Skermanella rosea: one gene and its partner. The protein of the gene in region 1 interacts with the protein of each later gene in a pairwise test. Links are inferred from orthologs where the notes say so. Each region holds a gene or a part of one and is shown in the gene's direction. Other genes may lie near its edges. The genes, in order: cysK and cysE.

Region 1 (3,159 bases):
GTTCGGCTGCCCCGGGCGGATCGACCTGATCGGGCACAGCTCCAGGCGCCGCCGGGAAGCGGATTTTTTCGCTGCGGGGGTCGATTTACCTGTTACATTGTGTGATATCTGCGCTATCTACAGCGCATGATCCCTGATGCAAAACCCGATGCACCGGCCGCCCTGGCGGTGGCCGTGACGCGCCTTCCCAACGGTGCCGGCCTGGACCTGCCGTCCTATGCGACGGAGCATTCCGCCGGCATGGACCTGTCGGCCGCCGTCTCCGATCCCGTGGTGCTGGAGCCGGGCGCCCGGGCGCTGATCCCGACCGGCTTCGCGCTGGCGCTGCCCGCCGGCTACGAGGCGCAGGTCCGCCCGCGGTCGGGTCTGGCGCTGCGTCACGGCATCACGGTGCTGAACAGCCCCGGCACGATCGACGCGGACTATCGCGGCGAGGTCGGCGTCATCCTGATCAATCACGGGGAACGGCCCTTCACCGTGGAGCGCAGCATGCGCGTCGCCCAATTGGTGATCGCCCCTTACACCCGGGTCGCCTGGGACCTCGCCGAGACCCTGGAGGAGAGCGCCCGCGGCACCGGCGGTTTCGGGTCTACCGGGACGGCCGGGACGGACAGGGCCGGCGTGGACGAAAAAGGACAAGACTGATGCTGCGCATCTCGAAGAAGCTGATGTTCGCGATCGAGGCGGTCCTCGACATCGCCTACAATGCCGGCAGCGAGCCGGTGCAGAGCGGCGAGATCACGCGCCGCCAGGGAATCCCGAAGCGCTACCTGGAACAGGTGCTCCAGCAACTCGTCCGCGCCGGGGTGCTGGCGGGGGTGCGGGGTCCGCGCGGTGGCTACCGCCTGGCCCGGGAACGGCGGCGGATCAGCATTGGCGAGATCGTCCGGGTGGTCCGCGCCATGGAGACCGCGACCGATCCCGTCGAGGAGCCGACCGGGTCGATCCTCGGCCTGAAGGTCGTCCGGCCGATCTGGCTGCAGCTCCAGGACGACTGCATGACCCAGCTCGACGACATCACGATCGAGGACCTGTGCCTGCGCGCCAACCAGGCCGGCATCGAGAGCGAAACCCACGCCAAGATCGATTTCAGCATTTAAAATCCGGGTCCGAGATATTAGATTGGATTATCTGTGATTTCCAAGATTTAACAGTTGCGAAGGGTGGAATACCATGGCGGCTCCAGAACACGGACCTGAATTCCGGGGCAGGATCTACGACAGCATCCTGGATACGATCGGGGCGACGCCGCTGGTCCGCGTCCGGCGGCTGGCTTCCGAGTACGGGGTCAAGGCGGACATCGTCGGCAAGCTCGAATTCTTCAACCCGCTGTCCAGCGTCAAGGACCGCATCGGGCTGGCGATGATCGAGGCGGCCGAGGCCGAGGGCAAGATCGAGCCGGGCAAGACCACCCTGGTCGAGCCGACCTCGGGCAATACCGGCATCGCGCTGGCCTTCGTCGCCGCGGCCAAGGGCTACCGGCTGATCCTGACCATGCCGGAGAGCATGTCGGTCGAGCGCCGCAAGATGCTGAAGCTGCTGGGCGCCGAGCTGGAGCTGACGCCCGCGTCCGAAGGCATGAAGGGCGCCATCCGCAAGGCCGAGGAACTGGTCGAGTCGACCCCCAACGCCTTCATCACCCAGCAGTTCAAGAACTCGGCCAACCCGGCGATCCACCGCGCCACCACGGCCGAGGAGATCTGGCGCGACACCGCCGGCAAGGCCGACATCCTGATCAGCGGCGTCGGCACCGGCGGCACGCTGACCGGCGTCGGCGAGGTGATCAAGCAGCGCAAGCCCGACTTCAAGGTCATCGCGGTCGAGCCGGAGGACAGCCCGGTGCTGTCGGGCGGCCTGCCCGGCCCGCACAAGATCCAGGGCATCGGCGCCGGCTTCGTGCCCGACATCCTGAAGAAGGACCTGATCGACGAGGTGCTGCGCATTTCCAACCAGCGCGCCTTCGAGACCGCCCGCAAGGCGGCCCGGGTCGAGGGCCTGGCGGTCGGCATCTCGTCGGGCGCCGCGCTGGCGGCGGCGATCGAGGTCGGCCAGCGGCCGGAGAACGAGGGCAAGCTGATCGTCGTGATCATCCCGTCGTTCGCCGAGCGTTACCTGTCGACCGCCCTGTTCGAGGGGCTGGAGTAAGGCAGAAGTCGGGTTTCTTCCAGGAGGAAGTTCGCGCGTGGATGGCCGGATCAAGTCCGGCCATGACGGAAAAGGGAGCCTTCGCCTGCCTCCCGTGCTTGGGAGGCCTTGGCATGTGGGTCCGGTGACGGGCGGGTCCGGCTGGCTCCTTTTTCGTCATGCGCGGGCTTGACCCGCGCATCCACGCGCAAACTGACGGGAAGAAGTCCGGCCAGGATGAAACGGAAGTGTTCCCTTCCCGCTGGAGACCGGCGGGCGGAAACTAGCAAACACCAGGTCAGCACCTTATGGATTTTACCGACGCGCAGGTCGAGCGCTACGCCCGCCACATCATCCTGCCGGAGGTCGGCGGCATCGGGCAGGAGGTGCTGCTGAAGTCGCGGGTACTGGTGGTAGGGGCCGGCGGGCTGGGATCGCCGCTCCTGCTCTATCTCGCGGCGGCGGGGGTGGGTGTCCTCGGGGTGATCGACCCCGATGTGGTCGACCTGTCCAACCTGCAGCGCCAGATCATCCACGACACCGCCGCGATCGGGACGCCCAAGGTGGAGAGCGCAAAGGCGCGGCTGGAAGCCATCAACCCGGACGTCCGGCTCGAAATCCACCGGGAGCGGCTGACCGCGGCCAACGCCATGGGGCTGATCGCCGACTACGACGTGGTGGCCGACGGAACCGACAATTTCGCCGCCCGGTACCTGCTGGCGGACGCCTGCCATCTCGGCGGCCGGACGCTGGTATCGGCGGCTATGCTGCGGTTCGACGGGCAGATCTCCACCTTCAAATCCTATCTGGGCGGTCCCAACCCCTGCTACCGCTGCATCTTCCGCGAACCGCCGCCGCGCGGGCTGGTGCCGAGCTGCGCCGAGGGCGGCGTGCTGGGCGCGCTGGCCGGCGCCGTCGGCTCGATCCAGGCGATCGAGGTCCTGAAGGAGCTGCTCGGCGTCGGGGACAGCCTGTCGGGGCAGTTGCTGATGTACGACGCGCTCCACACCAGCTTCCACAAGGTCCGGGTCCAGC
Region 2 (15,886 bases), 850 kb from region 1 along the record:
ACGCCAGCGCCGCGAGCGGACCCCCGCGGACAAGCTGGCCGACCGCCAGCGCTGGCGCGACCGCCGCCTGATGGCGTTGAGCCGGCACAAGCGCAAGGCCGCGGCCGACATCGGAAACTGAGGAGGAAACGAGATGGCACAATCCCGCAAGGTCATCATCACCTGCGCCGTCACCGGCGCGATCCATACCCCGTCGATGTCGCCGCACCTGCCGGTGACGCCGGAGGAGATCGCCGATGCCGCGATCGGGGCGGCGGAGGCCGGGGCGGCGATCGTCCACCTGCACGCCCGCAACCCCGAGACCGGCAAGCCCGACCAGAGTCCGGAGGCGTTCCAGCCCTTCCTGAAGGTGATCAAGCAGCGGACCGACTGCGTGATCAACCTGACCACCGGCGGCGCTCCCTACATGACGGTGGAGGAGCGGGTCCGGCCGGCGGCGACGCTCCAGCCGGAGGTGGCGTCGCTCAACATGGGCTCGATGAATTTCGGCCTGTACCCGATGCTGAACCGCTTCAAGGAGTTCAAGTTCGAGTGGGAGCGGCAGCACCTGGAGAACAGCCGCGACCTGGTGTTCAAGAATACCTTCAGCGACATCGAGTATGTCCTGAGGACCTGCATGGAGAACGGCACCCGGTTCGAGTTCGAGTGCTACGACGTCTCGCACCTCTATAACCTCGCCCATTTCCGGGACCGGGGGCTGGTCAAGGGGCCGCTGTTCGTCCAGACCGTATTCGGCCTGCTCGGCGGCATCGGGCCTCATCCCGAGGACGTGCTTCACATGAAACGGACGGCGGACCGGCTGTTCGGCGACGATTACCGCTGGTCGGTGCTGGGCGCCGGGCGCAACCAGATGCCCATCGCCGCGATGGCCGCCGCCATGGGGGCCAATGTCCGGGTCGGGCTGGAGGACAGCCTGTGGGACGGTCCGGGCAAGCTGGCGGAGAGCAACGCCGTCCAGGTCCGCCGTGTCCGCGGCATCCTGGAGGGACTTGGCCTGGAAGTCGCGACCGCCGCCGAGGCGCGCGAGATCCTGGCGCTCAAGGGCGGCGACCAGGTCGCGTTCTGACCCTGCGGGAACCCGCCTCGGCCGATCAGTCGGCCTTGGCGGTTTCCTTGCCCCCGGTTTCCTTGTCCCCGGTCTTCTTGTCCCCGGGGCCGTTCTTCTTCTCGGCCAGGTCCTCGACCTTCTCGCGGACCTTGTCGTTGGGCTGCTTGTCCGGGTCGGCCTCGATCCGGACGGGCGCGGTGCCGTCGTCGATCATGTCCAGCTTCTTCGCCGCCCCCTTGGACAGGTCGAGCACCCGTCCGTCCACATAGGGTCCGCGGTCGTTGATCTTGACGTCGACCGACTTGCCGGTCTCCTCGTGGGTCACCGTCGCCGTGGATCCCAGCGGCAGCTCCTTGGAGGCGGCGGTCATCTTGTTCTCGTTGAAGGTCTCGCCGTTGGCGGTCTTGCGGCCGTTGAACTTGCCGCCGTAGAACGACGCCTCGCCCTCGATCACGACCGAATCCCCGTCCGCGGGCTTGTCCTCGGCCAAGGCGGGGGATAGGGCGGCACCGATCAGCGGCCCGGTAATCCCGAAAGCAACGAAAAGCGAAGCCAAAGTCGTCCGCATGCCGATGTCCTGACCTTTGATGAAGGGTGGCAGATAAACATCGGCCCCGACCGGCGGTTCCGACTTGATTTGGGGGTAGTCGGCGCTCCGCCCGGCGCCTGTCGATTCCCCTGGCCCGGAAAGCCGGATTCGTGGATGTTGCGCCGCGGGAACAATCAACCGTCCGGAGAGGTATGGTGCATGACGGACCCGATCGCTTTCGTCCTGGCGGTCATCGGCCTGCTGGCCACGCCCGGCCCGACCAACACGCTGCTCGCCGCGTCGGGCGCCGCGGTAGGATTCCGGCGCTCGCTGCACCTGATCCTCGCCGAGGCGGCGGGGTATCTCTGCTCGATCCTGGTGCTGGCGGTGATGCTGGGACCCGCCACGCAGACATGGCCGTCGTTCAACGCGACCCTGCGCATCCTGTGCGGCGCCTACCTGGCGTACCTGGCCTGGCGGCACTGGAGCGCCGTGATGGACGGCATGGAGGTACGGCCCGTCCCGTTCGCGCGGGTGTACGTCACGACCCTGCTGAACCCCAAGGCCCTGGTGCTCGCCTTCACCGTCGTCCCGCACCTGGGAAGCGGCGCTTTCGCGGCGGCGGCTCCTTACCTGGCGGGGCTGGTCGGCCTGATCGTCCTGCTCGCGAGCTGCTGGATCACGGTCGGGACCCGGCTGACCGCCGGAGCGTCGGGCCGGTCGCGGCAGCGCTGGGTGCAACGGGTGAGCGCCGGCGTCCTGGGCCTGTTCGCCGTCATCATCTCGGGATCCGCCTTCGCCGGATGAGCCCCGGTCCCGGGCATCGTGGCACATCTGCATCCTTTCGACGCAAAATGCAGGTTTCCCGGAATTGCCGGCTTGCATGCACTGCACTATATTCCATAATGAAAAAAGGGATGTCGTACGTCGCGGCGGTCTCCGTCCGATCCCAGCCAGTCCAGACAAAGTCAGAGGAACCGGGAGTTGCTGTCCCAGAAAGCCAAGTACGCCTTGCAGGCCCTGCTGGTGCTCGCCGAACTGGACGAGGGCGAGTCCCTGATGATCGGCGACATCGCCGAGCGGCAGCGCCTGCCCAAGCGCTTTCTCGAACAGATCCTGCTGGACCTCAAGCATCAGGGCGTGGTGCAGAGTTGGCGCGGCAAGAATGGCGGCTACGCCCTGTTGAAGCCGGCGGACAAGATCTCCTTCGGCGAGATCGTCCGCATCATCGACGGTCCCCTGGCGCCGCTGCCCTGCCTCAGCCGCATGGCCTATCGCCGCTGCGAGGAATGCGTGGACGAGGAGCGGTGCGCCGTCCGGCGCGTCTTCGCCAAGGTGCACGACGCGACCACGGAGATCCTGGACGGCATGACCCTGGCGCGTGCCCTGGGCGGCACCGGAGAGGTCCGGGAACTGCTGCGCAGCGCCGGGTAACCGGCCCGGACATACGGACTTCCCATCCATGACGTGGGACCAGGGAACGCTCCTGGCGGTGCTGGGGGCGACGCTCGGCGTGTTCATCCTCGACCGCTGGCGTTTCGACATCGTCGCCATGGCGAGCCTGATGACCTGCGTCCTGGCCGGCCTGATCGCGCCGGAGGATGCCTTCGCCGGATTCAGCAACCCGGCGGTCGTCACCGTCGCGATGGTCCTGGTGATCACCCGCACGCTGGGCCGGACCGGCGTGGTGGACGAGGCGGCGCGCCGCTGCACGGCGCTGGCCGGCGGCCCCATGGGGCATGTCGCCGCGATCTGCACCCTGGGTGCCGGCCTGTCGGCCTTCATGAACAATGTGGGGGCGCTGGCCCTGCTGATGCCGATCGCGCTGTCCACCACCCGGCGGAACGGCTATCCGGCCGGCATGCTGCTGATGCCGCTATCCTTCGCGACCCTGCTGGGCGGCATGGTCACCCTGATCGGCACCCCGCCGAACCTCCTGATCTCCGCCTTCCGGGCGGAGGCCACCGGCTCCCGTTTCCTGATGTTCGATTTCCTGCCGGTGGGATTGGCCCTCGCCGTCGCCGGCGTGGCGTACCTGGCGCTGGCCGGCTGGCGGCTGATCCCGCGCGATCGTGGCGTGGCGCGCGACGACATCGACCGGTTCCGGGTCAACGACTATGTCACCGAGGCCCTGGTCCGCCCCGGCTCGCCCTGGGCCGGTTGCAAGGTCGAGCAGCTCGAGGCCGAGCGGGGCGCCAGCGTGATCGGGATCATCCGCGACCGCCGCCGGGTGTTCGCGCGGCCGGGGACCGTCAGCTTCCAATCCGGCGACGTGGTGCTGCTGGAGACCGACACCGCCACCCTGCGGCAGCTGGTCGAACTTGAGGGCTTCGCCCTGGTGGCCCAGGGCGGCGGCGGGCGGCAGCTCGTCCTGACCGAGGCGATCGTCGTGCCCAACGCCCTGATCCAGGGCAGCAGCGCCCTGTCGCTGGACCTGCGGGAGCGCTGGGGCGTCAACCTCGTGGCCGTGTCGCGGCAGGGGCGCCGGTTCGAGGGGCGCCTGCGCGACGCCAACCTGAGCGCCGGCGACATCCTGCTGCTGGACGGCGACCGCGACACCGTGGCCGAGGCCATGGCCGAGTTGGGCTGCGTCCCGCTGGCCGACCGCAAGCTGGAGTTCGAGCCGCGGCGCACCCTGCTGGCCCTGCCGCTGTTCGGCGCGGCGGTGGCGGTCGCCGCCTTCGACCTGGCCTCGGCGGCGGTGGCCTTCACCTGCGCCGTCATCCTGATGCTCGCCACCCGCATCATCCGCCCGATGGCCCTGTACGACAGCATCGACTGGCCGGTCATCGTGCTGCTGGGCGCCATGATCCCGCTCGGAACCGCGGTCCAGACGACGGGCCTGGCCGACAGGATCGGCGACGCCGTGATCATGCTGGCGCCCCAGGCCGGCGCCATGGGCATGCTGGCGGTGGTCCTGGTCGCCACCATGGCGGTGACGCCCGTGCTGAACAACACCGCGACCGTGGTGATCATGGCTCCGGTGGTGATCAGCATCGCCCGGCAGCTCGGCGTGTCGCCCGACGCCTTCCTGATGGCGGTGGCGATCGGCGCGTCGTGCGATTTCCTCACGCCCTTCGGCCACCACAACAACTCGATCGTCCTGGGGCCGGGCGGCTACCGGTTCGGCGACTTCTGGCGCGTCGGACTGCCGCTGGAGCTGATCGTCATAGCCCTGTCCCTGCTGGTCATCCCGCGCGTCTGGCCGTTCTGACGGGAGCGTCCGGCCCCGAGGGACGGATCAGCCCGGAATGATCCTGTCCTCCTTCAGGCGGGCGAACAGGTCGAAGAAGCTGTCCGGCGTGCTCTGGTAGTCCAGGAATCCGGCCTTGCGGCTCTTGGTCATGTCGGTGACCACCTCCATCGGGCGGCCCAGGTCGGCATCCGTGTGCCACCACGAGGCCAGCCGGATCAGGTCGGCTTCGGCCAGGCCGTGGCGTTCCGCGATCCCGCGCCAGATCGGGCCGGCCTCCGCCATCGCCTGTTCGAGCGGCCGGGCTTCGCCCCGGTAGGGAGCGGCCTCGATCCCGAAATAGGCCGCGAGGCGCGGCCACAGCCAGTTCCAGCGGAAGACGTCGCCGTTGACCACGTTGAAGTCCTCGTTGCGGCCGGCCTCCGACGTGGCGGCCCATTCCAGGTGGCGGGCGAGCAGGCGCGCGTCGGTGATGTCGGTCAGGCCGCTCCACTGAGTCGGCGAGCCGGGGAACGCGAAGGGCAGGCCGGCTTCGCGGCAGAGGGTGGCGTAGACCGCCAGCGTCACGCCCATGTTCATGGCGTTGCCGACCGCGTAGCCTATGATGGTGTGCGGCCGGTGGACGCTCCAGGTGAAGCCGCGGCGCTCCGAGGCGGCGAACAGCTCGTCCTCCTGGGCATAGTAGAAGTTCTCGACGGGCTGGCGCCCCTGCTCCTCGCGGAACGGGGTTTCCGGCACGGCGCCGGCGCCATAGGCCTCGAACGGCCCCAGGTAATGCTTCAGCCCGGTGACCAGGGCGACATGCTGCAAGCCAGGAGCCGAGCCGACCGCGTCCAGCAGGTTGCGCACCATCCCGCCGTTGACGCGGCAGTTCTCGGCTTCCGTCGCTTGGCGCGACCAAGCCGAAATGAAGACGTGGCTGACGTCCAGGCCCTTCAGGGCCGCCGCCGTCTCGTCCGGTTTGGACAGGTCGGCCGCGACCGCCCTGATCTCGGGCCGGCGGAACGACGGACGGCGCGCCAGGCCGTGGACGGTCCAGCCCCGGTCGAGCAGCCGTTCGGCAAGGTTTCCGCCGACGATGCCGCCCGCGCCGACGATAAGCGCCGATTTCGACATGGTATGCACTCCGATCGATTGTCCTTCGGGGCGCCGCCCGCTGTCCGCAGGCGCGCCTCTCCGTGGGTAACGATCGAGAACCGCCTGTGGGGACAGGACCGTCTTCAGTTAATTGTGGAAAATCCTAAGATTGTACGGTGCAAACCTGCTATGCCGTGCCAGAGGTGAATCAGTTTGACAGATCTTCAATGTAACAAATATGGTTATGTATCGCAGTATGCGGAATTAGCCGTGACAGGCTGCAAGTTTTTATCAAATCGTAGTGTTAAATAGGCGGAGGCGGTGATATGGCGATCAACAGGCTTGTCGGGTCGGGAAGCAGGTCGGTGCGCAGGCTGGTCGCCGGCGGCATCGCCGCGGCCCTGTGCCTCGTCGCCGCCCAGGCGTCGGCCGAGGTCTCGACCGTCCGGTTCGCCCGGCAGCTCGGCCTGGGATATCTCCAGCTCTACGTGGCGCAGGACCTGAAGCTGGTCGAGAAGCACGCGAAGCAGGCGGGGCTCGGCGACGTGACCGCGACCTACGCGCCGCTGGGCAGCCCCTCCGCGGTCAACGACGCGCTGCTGTCCGGCAGCGCCGATCTGGCCGCCGCCGGCATCCCGCCGTTCCTGATCCTGTGGGACAAGACCCGCGGCAATATCGGCGTGCGGGCGCTGGCGACGTTGAACTCCCAGCCGGCCTACCTGAACACCAACCGGCCGGATGTGAAATCCCTCGCCGATTTCACGGAGAAGGACCGGATCGCGGTTCCGACCGTCAAGCTGTCGTACCAGGCGATCATCCTCCAGATGGCCGCGGAGCAGGCGTTCGGCGAAGGCCGGCATGCCAAGCTCGATACCATGACCGTGTCGCTGAGCCATCCGGAGGCGACGATCTCCCTGCTGTCGGGCCGGACCGAGGTGACGGGCAGCTTCACCAGCCCGCCGTTCCAGTACCAGCAGCTCGAGAGCGACAAGGTCCACCGGGTGCTCAGCTCCTACGACGTGCTGGGCGGCCCCGGTTCGTTCAGCGCGCTGTGGGCCACCGGCCGCTTCGTCGAGAACAACCCGAAGACGGCCAAGGCGGTGCTGGCGGCCATGGACGAGGCGAGCGCCTTCATCCGGGAGAACCCGGCCAAGGCGGCGGAGATCTATATCCGCCTCGACAACTCCAAGCTGGCGCCGGAGTTCGTCCAGCGGATCATCGCCGATCCGGAGATCCAGTACTCCACGACGCCGCAGAACATCCTGAAATACACCGATTTCATGTCCCGCATCGGCACCCTGAAGAACAAGCCCGAAACCTGGCAGGAGCTGTTCTTCCCCGACCTGCACGACCGTGCGGGAAGCTGAGCCCGAGACACAGATGGAGGCATCGAAAGCCATGGGCCGGGTTCTCCCCTTCGCCCCGCAGGACGCCGACCCCGGAGTCCTTCTCGACGTCGACAACGTGACGCTCCAGTACAAGACGGAGTCGCGTCTCGTCACCGCCACCTACAAGGTAGATTTCCAGGTCCACCGGGGCGACCGCTTCGTGCTGCTGGGCCCGTCGGGCTGCGGCAAGAGCAGCCTGCTGAAGGCCGTCGCCGGCTTCCTCAAGCCGGTCGAGGGCACCATCCGGCTGAACGGCGCGCCGGTCCGCGGCCCCGGTCCCGACCGCATGGTGGTCTTCCAGGAGTTCGACCAGCTCCTGCCGTGGAAGACGGTCCAGCAGAACGTCGTGTTCCCGCTGCGCGCCCGCGGCGTTCCGGCGCGCGAGGCGGAGGAGCGGGCGCGCGCCTACATCGCCAAGGTCGGGCTGGACCGTTTCCGGGAGTCCTACCCGCACACCCTGTCGGGCGGCATGAAGCAGCGGGTGGCCATCGCCCGCGCCATGGCGACCGAGCCGGAAATCCTGCTGATGGACGAGCCCTTCGCGGCGCTCGACGCGCTGACCCGCCGCCGCATGCAGGAGGAGCTGCTCCAGCTCTGGGACGACGTGCGCTTCACCGTTCTGTTCGTCACCCACTCCATCGAGGAGGCGATCATCGTCGGCAACCGCATCCTGGTGCTGTCGCCCCATCCCGGACAGGTCAAGGCGGAGCTGAACTCCCACGCCTTCGGCCACGACAAGAGCGAGGGCTTCGCGGCCCTGGAAAACCGCATCCACACCATGCTGTTCGCCGAGCAGCAGCCGGCCCCATTCCGGGGAGCCCCGTCCCCGGGAGCCCCGTCCGTGACCAGGGCCGCCCGTCCATGACCGCCCATCCGCAACGCCTGGTCCCCTCGGTCCGGCCGGAGTTCGAGCGCGGCGTGACCGACGCCGGCGTGATCGGCGACATCAGCCGGCCGCTGTCGGCCTGGGAGCGGCTGACCGGGAACACGCTGGCCCGGCGGATCTTCATCCTGGTCCTGCTGGGCGCCGCCTGGCAGGGCTATGCCGTCTGGACCCAGAACCCGCTGATGTTCCCGACCCTGTCGGAGACGCTGGCGACGCTCTGGACCAGCCTGGTGGACGGGACGCTGATCGAGCGCTGCGTGACCTCGCTCCGCGTCCTGGTGGTGGGTTATGCCGCCGGCATCGCCGCGGCGTCGGTGCTGACCATGCTGGCGGTCACCACCCGCTTCGGCAACGACCTGCTGAGCACCCTCACCAGCATGTTCAACCCGCTGCCGGCGATCGCCCTGCTGCCGCTGGCGCTGCTGTGGTTCGGCCTGGGCGAGGGCAGCCTGACCTTCGTGCTGGTCCACGCCGTGCTGTGGCCGATGGCGCTCAACACCCATTCCGGCTTCATGGGCGTCAGCGAGACCCTCCGCATGGCCGGGCAGAACTACGGCCTGAAGGGCCTGCGCTACGTCCTGCTGATCCTGGTGCCCGCGGCGCTGCCGTCGATCCTGACCGGCCTGAAGATCGGCTGGGCCTTCGCCTGGCGTACCCTGATTGCCGCCGAACTGGTGTTCGGTGTCAGCTCCGGGGCCGGCGGCATCGGCTGGTTCATCTATGAAAACCGCAACCAGCTGGAGATCCCGAGCGTCTTCGCCGGGCTGCTGATGGTCATCATCATCGGCCTGCTGGTCGAGAGCGTGGTCTTCCGAACCCTCGAAATCCATACCGTCAGAAAATGGGGAATGCAGCGATGAGCCCGAGCTCGACGCTTCTCGACGACATCGACGTGGTCCCGGTCTCGCCCGTGCTGGGCGCCGAGATCAGGGGCATCGACCTGTCCCGCGGCCTGGACGACCGCCAGTACGAGCGGGTCAACCAGGCGCTGCTCGACCACCGCGTGATCGTGTTCCGCGGCCAGCACCTGTCCGACGACGACCTGCTGGCCTTCAGCCGCCGATTCGGTACCCTGGACAAGGCGCCGCCCAACGAGAACGGCAAGCAGTTCGTGCCCGGCTACGAGGAGATCTACGTGATTTCCAACGTGGTCGAGAACGGCGTCGCGATCGGGGCGCTCGGCGCCGGCGAGGCGTCCTGGCACACCGACATGTCGTTCCTGCCCGATCCGCCGCTGGGCAGCGTGCTCTATTCGCTGGAAGTCCCGCCGGCCGGGGGAGACACCTGGTTCCTGAACACGGTGCTGGCCTACCGGTCGCTGCCCGACGACCTGCGCGCCCGGGTAGACGGCCTGTCGCTGAAGCATGACAGCACGACCAACAGCGGCGGCTTCATCCGCTATGGCTACGAGAAGCCGACCGACCTGGCGACCTCGCCCGGGACAGTCCATCCGCTGGTGATCACCCACCCGGAAAGCGGCGACCGCGCCCTGTACCTGGGCCGCCGGCTGAACGCCTTCGTCGTCGGCCTGCCGATCGGGGAGGGCGAGGCCCTGCTGGACGAGCTGTGGGCCCACGTCGCCAAGCCAGAATTCACCTGGGCGCATTCCTGGCGGAAGGGCGACTTGGTGATGTGGGACAACCGGGTCACCATGCATCGCCGCGACAGCTTCGACAACCAGTACCGCCGCCTGATGCACCGCACCCAGATCCGGGCGCGGCACAAGGCTTGAGTTGCGGACGGCCGGGGCGATCCCCCGGCCGGTTTCAGTTCGCGTAGAAGATCTCCAGACCTTCCGATTCCGACGAGAGCGATTCCAGGGCCTGCTCCGCGTCGGACAGGGCGTCCCACAGGTCGCGGGCCAGGGTCCGGCGGTCGCATTCGGCAACGGGGCTGTCCAGCAGCCGCCCCAGCTTGCGGTGGGACACCAGCGCCTTGTGGCGCATCCAGGCGACCCGTGCCCGTTCAGCATCGCCGAGAGCCGCTTCCAGGTCGCGAAGGGTCACGGGGGCGTCCTCCGGGACATAGGTCAGGCGGGCATAGGCGGCCGGCAGCCGGGCGGTCTGGCGCAGCACCGTGCCGGGAAGCTGGAGCATGGCGAAACCCGCCGGCCACGCGCTGTCGTCGGCCAGGCTGAGGATCAGGTCGAAGCTTTCGCCGGTCCGGACCGGCGCCGGGATCACGTGGGTTCCCATCAGCCCTCCGACGGCACCGGCGACGGCGGGATGGCGCGCCAGGTCGGCCAGGAACCTGGCGGAGCCGCCCCGGCGCGCCGCCGCGGCGATGCCGTCCCGGCTGAGCACCCGGAAAGGGGCCGCGATCGAGGGCCGGTGGCGCCGTCCCGCCGCCCCGTCGGCGGACAGGTCCAGCGACCAAGCCGGCGGCTCCAGGGCCAGATGGCGGTCGGGGTTGAAGTCAGGTTCCGCGCCCGGCTGACTGCTCCGGCGCGACGTCAGGGGAATGATCGTCGCATCCATCGGCATGCCTCCTCCGTGGTTGTCCGTTCTCAACTCCGACCATCATTCCACCTAATCACGACTTAATCAATCGAGATTATAGAGTCATTAACCGCCGGCTTGCCCCAGGGCCTGTTCCAGGTCGGCGATGATGTCGTCGATATGCTCGATGCCGATGGACAGGCGGACATAGCCCTCGCTGACGCCGGTGGCGAACTGCTCCTCCATGGACAATTGCGAGTGCGTCGTGCTGGCGGGGTGGATCGCCAGGCTGCGCGCATCGCCGATGTTGGCGACGTGGTAGAGCAGCTTGAGGCTGTCGATGAAGCGCCGGCCCGCCTCGCGGCCGCCCTGCAGCTCGAAACCGACCAGGCCGCCATAGCCGCCCCTGAGATAGGCGTCGGCGCACCGGCGCTCGTTCCCCTGCTGGAGGCCGGGGTAGATCACCTTGGTCACGTTGGGATGCTTGGACAGGTACTCGGCGACGGAGGCCGCGTTCCGGCTGTGCTCGCGGATGCGGAGCGGCAGCGTCTCCAGCCCCTGGAGGATCTGGAAGGCGTTGAACGGGCTGAGCGCGCAGCCGAGGTCGCGCAGCAGGGTGGTGCGCGCCTTGATGATGTAGGCGACGGGGCCGATCCCCTTGACCGCCTCGACCCAGACGGCGCCGTGGTAGCTGGGATCCGGCTGGTTCAGCAGCGGCTGGCGTTCCGGGTCGGCGGCCCAGTCGAAGCTGCCGCTGTCCACGATCATGCCGCCGATCGAGGTGCCGTGGCCGCCGATATATTTGGTGGTGGAATAGACGATGACCGCGGCGCCGTGGTCGAAGGGACGGGCCAGGATCGGGGCGGCGGTATTGTCCACGATCAGCGGGATTCCCAATGGCCGGCCGATGTCGGCGACCTCGCGGATCGGGAACACGGTCAGCTTGGGATTGGGCAGCGTCTCGGCGTAATAGGCGCGGGTGCGGTCGTCGGTGGCGCGGCGGAAATTCTCCGGGTCCGCCGGATCGACGAACCGGACCTCGATGCCCTGCTGCTTCAGGGTATTGGCGAACAGGTTCCAGGTCCCGCCGTACAGGTTGGTCGAACTGACGATGTTGTCGCCCGCCTGCGCCAGGTTCTGCACCGCCAGGGCCGAGGCCGCCTGGCCCGAACTGACCGCCAGTGCCGCCACGCCGCCCTCCAGGGCCGCGATGCGCTTCTCCAGCACGTCGGTCGTGGGGTTCATGATGCGGGTGTAGATGTTGCCCAGTTCCTTCAGGGCGAACAGGTTGGCGGCGTGCTCGGTGTGCTCGAACTGGTACGACGTGGTCTGGTAGATCGGCACGGCGACGGCGCCGGTCGCCGGGTCGGACCGGTATCCGGCATGCAGCACCAGGGTTTCCGGGTGCGGGGCGCCGGGGTTCGGGGAATCGGGGGTGTTGCCGGTGGCGCTCATGGCTTGCGGTTCCTCTCTTCTGGCCTGCCCACGGGATCCTTGGTCCCCGGTGGGTCATGGAGGCCCAAGCTACAGGAGCGCCGGCCGGCTGGGTATCTTATTTGTGAATTGAACCTATTCAGCAGGTACGTTGTGTATTTTCTCTTCCGGGATCGCCGGAGCGATGCCGGCCAACTCCTCCCGGGCGTGGCGGATGATCTGGGCGGCGCCCCAGACCGCCAGCGTCGCCATGATGGCGGCCACGGCGATGTCGGGCCAGCCGGTGCCGGTGCCGAACACGCCCAGGGCCGCGGCCATGACGGCCAGGTTGGCGATGGCGTCGTTCCGCGAGCAGATCCAGACGGAGCGTCGGTTGCTGTCGCCCTCGCGGTGGAAATAGAGCAGCAGCGCGCAGGCGATGTTGGCCGCCAGCGCCAGCGCCCCGATGGCCCCCATGATCCCGGCTTCCGGGACGGTCTGGTTGAGGGCGTTCCAGGCGGTCTGGAACGCAACCAGCAGCCCGACCGCTCCCAGCGAAACGCCCTTCAGCAGGGCCGCACGGGCGCGCCACCGGAGCGCCATGCCGAGCACCAGCAGCGAGATCGCGTAGTTCGCCGCGTCGGCTAGGAAATCGACCGAATCGGCGAGCAGCGAGACCGAATCGGCCGCGGCGCTCGCCGCCAGCTCGGTCAGGAACATCCCGGCATTGATCGCCAAGGCTGTCCAAAGGATGCGGCGATAGGTCTTGTCCACTGGAGGCTTGGTGGAGGAGCATCCGCCGTTGCAGCAACCGGCAGCCATGGCAATCCTCTTCATTGGGTGTAACGACTTTTCTATCGGCTGTGACGATCGACATTGCGTCAGGACCGGAAGACCTTATTTTCCGTTCCTATGTCGGCCGTCGCGGCGCGGTCCGGTCATGATGTCGTCGCGCTTGGGAGCAACGGGTCCATGAGTGAAGTACAGTTTGCAGTACCGGAATTCGCAGCACCAGGGGATGAAGCGGCTTCACGGCCGACCTCGCGCGCCAGCGACATGGTCTGGGGACTTCTGCGCGCCGACGCGGTCCGCATCTCCTCGGAGGAGGAGATCCTGCGCGGCTTCATCCATGGCGCGGTCCTGTTCCACGACGATTATGCTAGCGCGCTGGGAGCGCTGCTCGCCCACAAGCTGGGCGACCGCAACATGCCGTCCGAGCGGCTGGAGCGGCTGGCGCACGAGGCCCTGTCGGAAGACCCGGACATCGTCGAGGCCGGCGCCGCCGACCTGATCGCGATCCTGGAGCGCGACCCGGCCGCCGACAGCTATCTGACGCCGTTCCTCTACTTCAAGGGCTTCCACGCGCTCCAGTGGCACCGGATCGGCCATTGGCTGTGGACCCACGGGCGCCACAGCCTCGCCCATTTCCTGCAGAGCCGGGTATCGGAGGTGTTCGCGATCGACATCCATCCGGCGGTGCCGGTCGGCCGCGGCGTCTTCATCGACCACGGCACCGGCTTGGTCGTCGGCGAGACGGCGGAGATCGGCAACAACGTCTCGATCCTCCAGGAGGTGACCCTGGGCGGCACCGGCAAGGAGCACGGCGACCGGCACCCGAAGGTGCGCGACGGCGTCCTGCTGTCGGCCGGCGCCAAGGTCCTGGGCAACATCGTGATCGGCCGGGGCGCCAAGGTCGGCGCCGGCAGCGTGGTGCTGAAGGAGGTCCCGGAGTGCGCCACGGTGGTCGGCGTGCCGGCCAAGGTCGTTGGCTGGTGCAGCGGCCCGGCGGCGGCCCTGGCGATGGACCAGAGCCTGCCGGAACCCGATTACAGCATTTAGCGCTCCGGTCATCGTCCGTTCCGCTTCGGCGTCCAGCCCCGCAGGGTCAGCGCGTTGGCGACGACGCTGACGGAGCTGAGCGCCATGGCGCCGCCGGCGAGGATCGGGCTGAGATAGCCCAGCGCCGCCAGCGGGATGCCGACGACATTGTAGGCGAAGGCCCAGAACAGCCCCTGCCGGATCTTGGCGTAGGTCCGCCTGGACACGTCGAGCGAACCCGCCACCAGGGCGGGGTCGCCGCGCATCAGCGTGACGCCCGCTGTGTGCATGGCGACGTCGGTGCCGGTCGCCATGGCGATGCCGACATCGGCCGAGGCCAGGGCCGGCGCGTCGTTGATGCCGTCGCCGACCATGGCGACGGTCTTCCCCTCCGCCTTCAGCCGGGCCACCACGTCGGCCTTGTCGCCGGGCAGCACCTCGGCGAAGACCCGGTCGATCCCCAGCTCCCGCGCCACGGCGCCGGCGGCGCCCGCGCTGTCGCCGGTGACCATCACCGCCTCGATCCCGCGGGCATGCAGCGCCGCGACGGCCTCCCGGGCGCCCGCCTTGACCGTGTCGCCGAACGCCACCAGCCCCAGCACGCGGGATTCCGGCGCCGCCTCGGCCAGCCAGGACACCGTGCGGCCGGACGCTTCCAGGGTGTCCGCCATCTCAGCCAGCGATCCCGGCGCAATCCCTGTCTCGGCCAGCAACCGCCGGGTGCCGAGCAGCAGGGAGCGGCCTTCGACCCGGCCCGAGACGCCGCGCCCGGCGAGCGCCTTGAAGCCGGTCGCCGGCACGGCCGCGGCGCCCTCCGCGTCGGCGAGGTCGCGCACGGCGCGGGCCAGCGGATGCTCGCTGCCCTGCTGGAGCGAGGCGGCCAGCCGCAGCACGTCGCCGCGGCCAAAGCCGGCTGACGGGATCAGGTCGGTCACCCGCGGCTTGCCCTCGGTCAGGGTGCCGGTCTTGTCGAAGGCGACGGTGGTGACCGCATGGGCGCGTTCCAGCGCCTCGGCGTCCTTGATCAGGATGCCGTGGCGCGCGGCGGAGCCGGTGCCGACCATGATCGCCGTCGGGGTGGCGAGGCCGAGCGCGCAGGGGCAGGCGATCACCAGCACCGACACGGCGGTCAGGATCGCCGCCTCCAGGTCGCCGCCGAGCGTCCACCACGCGGCGAAGGTCGCGGCGGCGATCACCAGCACGACCGGCACGAAGACGGCGCTGACCCGGTCCACCGTCCGCTGGATCGGCGCCTTCGACGCCTGGGCGCCTTCGACCATGCGGACGATGCGGGCGAGCATGGTTTCCGATCCGACCGCCGTGGTCTCCACCGCCAGCATGCCGTCAACGTTGATCGACCCGCCCGTGACCGCCGAGCCCGGCGCCTTTTCCACCGGCAGGCTCTCGCCGGTCAGCATGCTTTCGTCGACCGAGCCCTCGCCGTCCCGCACCCTTCCGTCCACCGGGATGCGCTCGCCGGGGCGGACCACCACGATGTCGCCGACCCGGACCCGCTCGACCGCCACTTCCCGCTCGACGCCGTCGCGGCGCACCCGGGCGGTGTCGGGCCGCAGGTCCATCAGCGCCCGGATCGCCGCGGCGGTCTGGCCCTTGGCCCGGCTCTCCAGCCACTTGCCCAGCAGGATGAAGGTGATCAGCACGGCCGACGCCTCGTAATAGAGGTGCGGCGCGTGGCCGCCGTGGCCCGTCGGTCCCGGAGCCGCCAGGTACTGGTCAAGCAGCAGATAGGTGCTCAGCCCCCAGGCGGCCGAGGTGCCGATGGCGACCAGAAGGTCCATGTTCCCGGCGCCCGCGCGGACCGCCTTGTAGGCCGCCACATAAAACCGCCAGCCCAGCCAGAACTGCACGGGCGTCGCCAGCGCAAGCTGCAGCCAGCCCGGCGGCATGACGTCCAGCCCGGCCAGGTCGCCGACCATCCCGATGACCAGGGGGAGCGACAGGGCCGCGGCGATCAGCACCCGCGTCAGGTCGTGCCGGGACCGGTCGCGCGCCTCGTCCGCCGCCTTCCGGCCGGCGCCCGGTTCCTCGGCGGCGATCGGGGCGGCCCGGAAGCCGGTGCGGTCCACCGCGGCGAC

Evidence for each region.
Region 2: the proteins of cysK (region 1) and cysE interact in binary tests that used the Escherichia coli proteins (3 or more experiments, as listed by UniProt). The link is inferred for Skermanella rosea from one-to-one orthologs.

What each region holds. Positions count from the first base shown.
Region 1 is NZ_CP086111.1:6,087,749-6,090,907, reverse strand. Bases 412-3,159 are described here. They hold cysK (cysteine synthase A), read left to right. Parts: upstream 412-1,173; coding sequence 1,174-2,145; downstream 2,146-3,159. Other genes in these bases: JL101_RS28525 (HesA/MoeB/ThiF family protein), read left to right, coding at 2,433-3,159; JL101_RS28535 (RrF2 family transcriptional regulator), read left to right, coding at 645-1,100; dut (dUTP diphosphatase), read left to right, coding at 412-645. Outside these bases: more of dut, read left to right, coding at 127-411.
Region 2 is NZ_CP086111.1:5,241,202-5,257,087, reverse strand. Bases 11,952-14,877 are described here. They hold cysE (serine O-acetyltransferase), read left to right. Parts: upstream 11,952-12,944; coding sequence 12,945-13,811; downstream 13,812-14,877. Other genes in these bases: JL101_RS24490 (heavy metal translocating P-type ATPase), read right to left, coding at 13,820-14,877; JL101_RS24500 (cation transporter), read right to left, coding at 12,129-12,794; JL101_RS24505 (O-acetylhomoserine aminocarboxypropyltransferase/cysteine synthase family protein), read right to left, coding at 11,952-12,014. Outside these bases: JL101_RS24565 (3-hydroxyacyl-CoA dehydrogenase), read left to right, coding at 1-121; JL101_RS24560 (BKACE family enzyme), read left to right, coding at 134-1,066; JL101_RS24555 (septal ring lytic transglycosylase RlpA family protein), read right to left, coding at 1,092-1,616; JL101_RS24550 (LysE family translocator), read left to right, coding at 1,797-2,384; JL101_RS24545 (RrF2 family transcriptional regulator), read left to right, coding at 2,562-3,011; JL101_RS24540 (SLC13 family permease), read left to right, coding at 3,040-4,791; JL101_RS24535 (SDR family oxidoreductase), read right to left, coding at 4,819-5,886; JL101_RS24530 (ABC transporter substrate-binding protein), read left to right, coding at 6,174-7,214; JL101_RS24525 (ABC transporter ATP-binding protein), read left to right, coding at 7,228-8,100; JL101_RS24520 (ABC transporter permease), read left to right, coding at 8,097-8,981; JL101_RS24515 (TauD/TfdA dioxygenase family protein), read left to right, coding at 8,978-9,853; JL101_RS24510 (hypothetical protein), read right to left, coding at 9,888-10,598; more of JL101_RS24505, read right to left, coding at 10,686-11,951; more of JL101_RS24490, read right to left, coding at 14,878-15,886.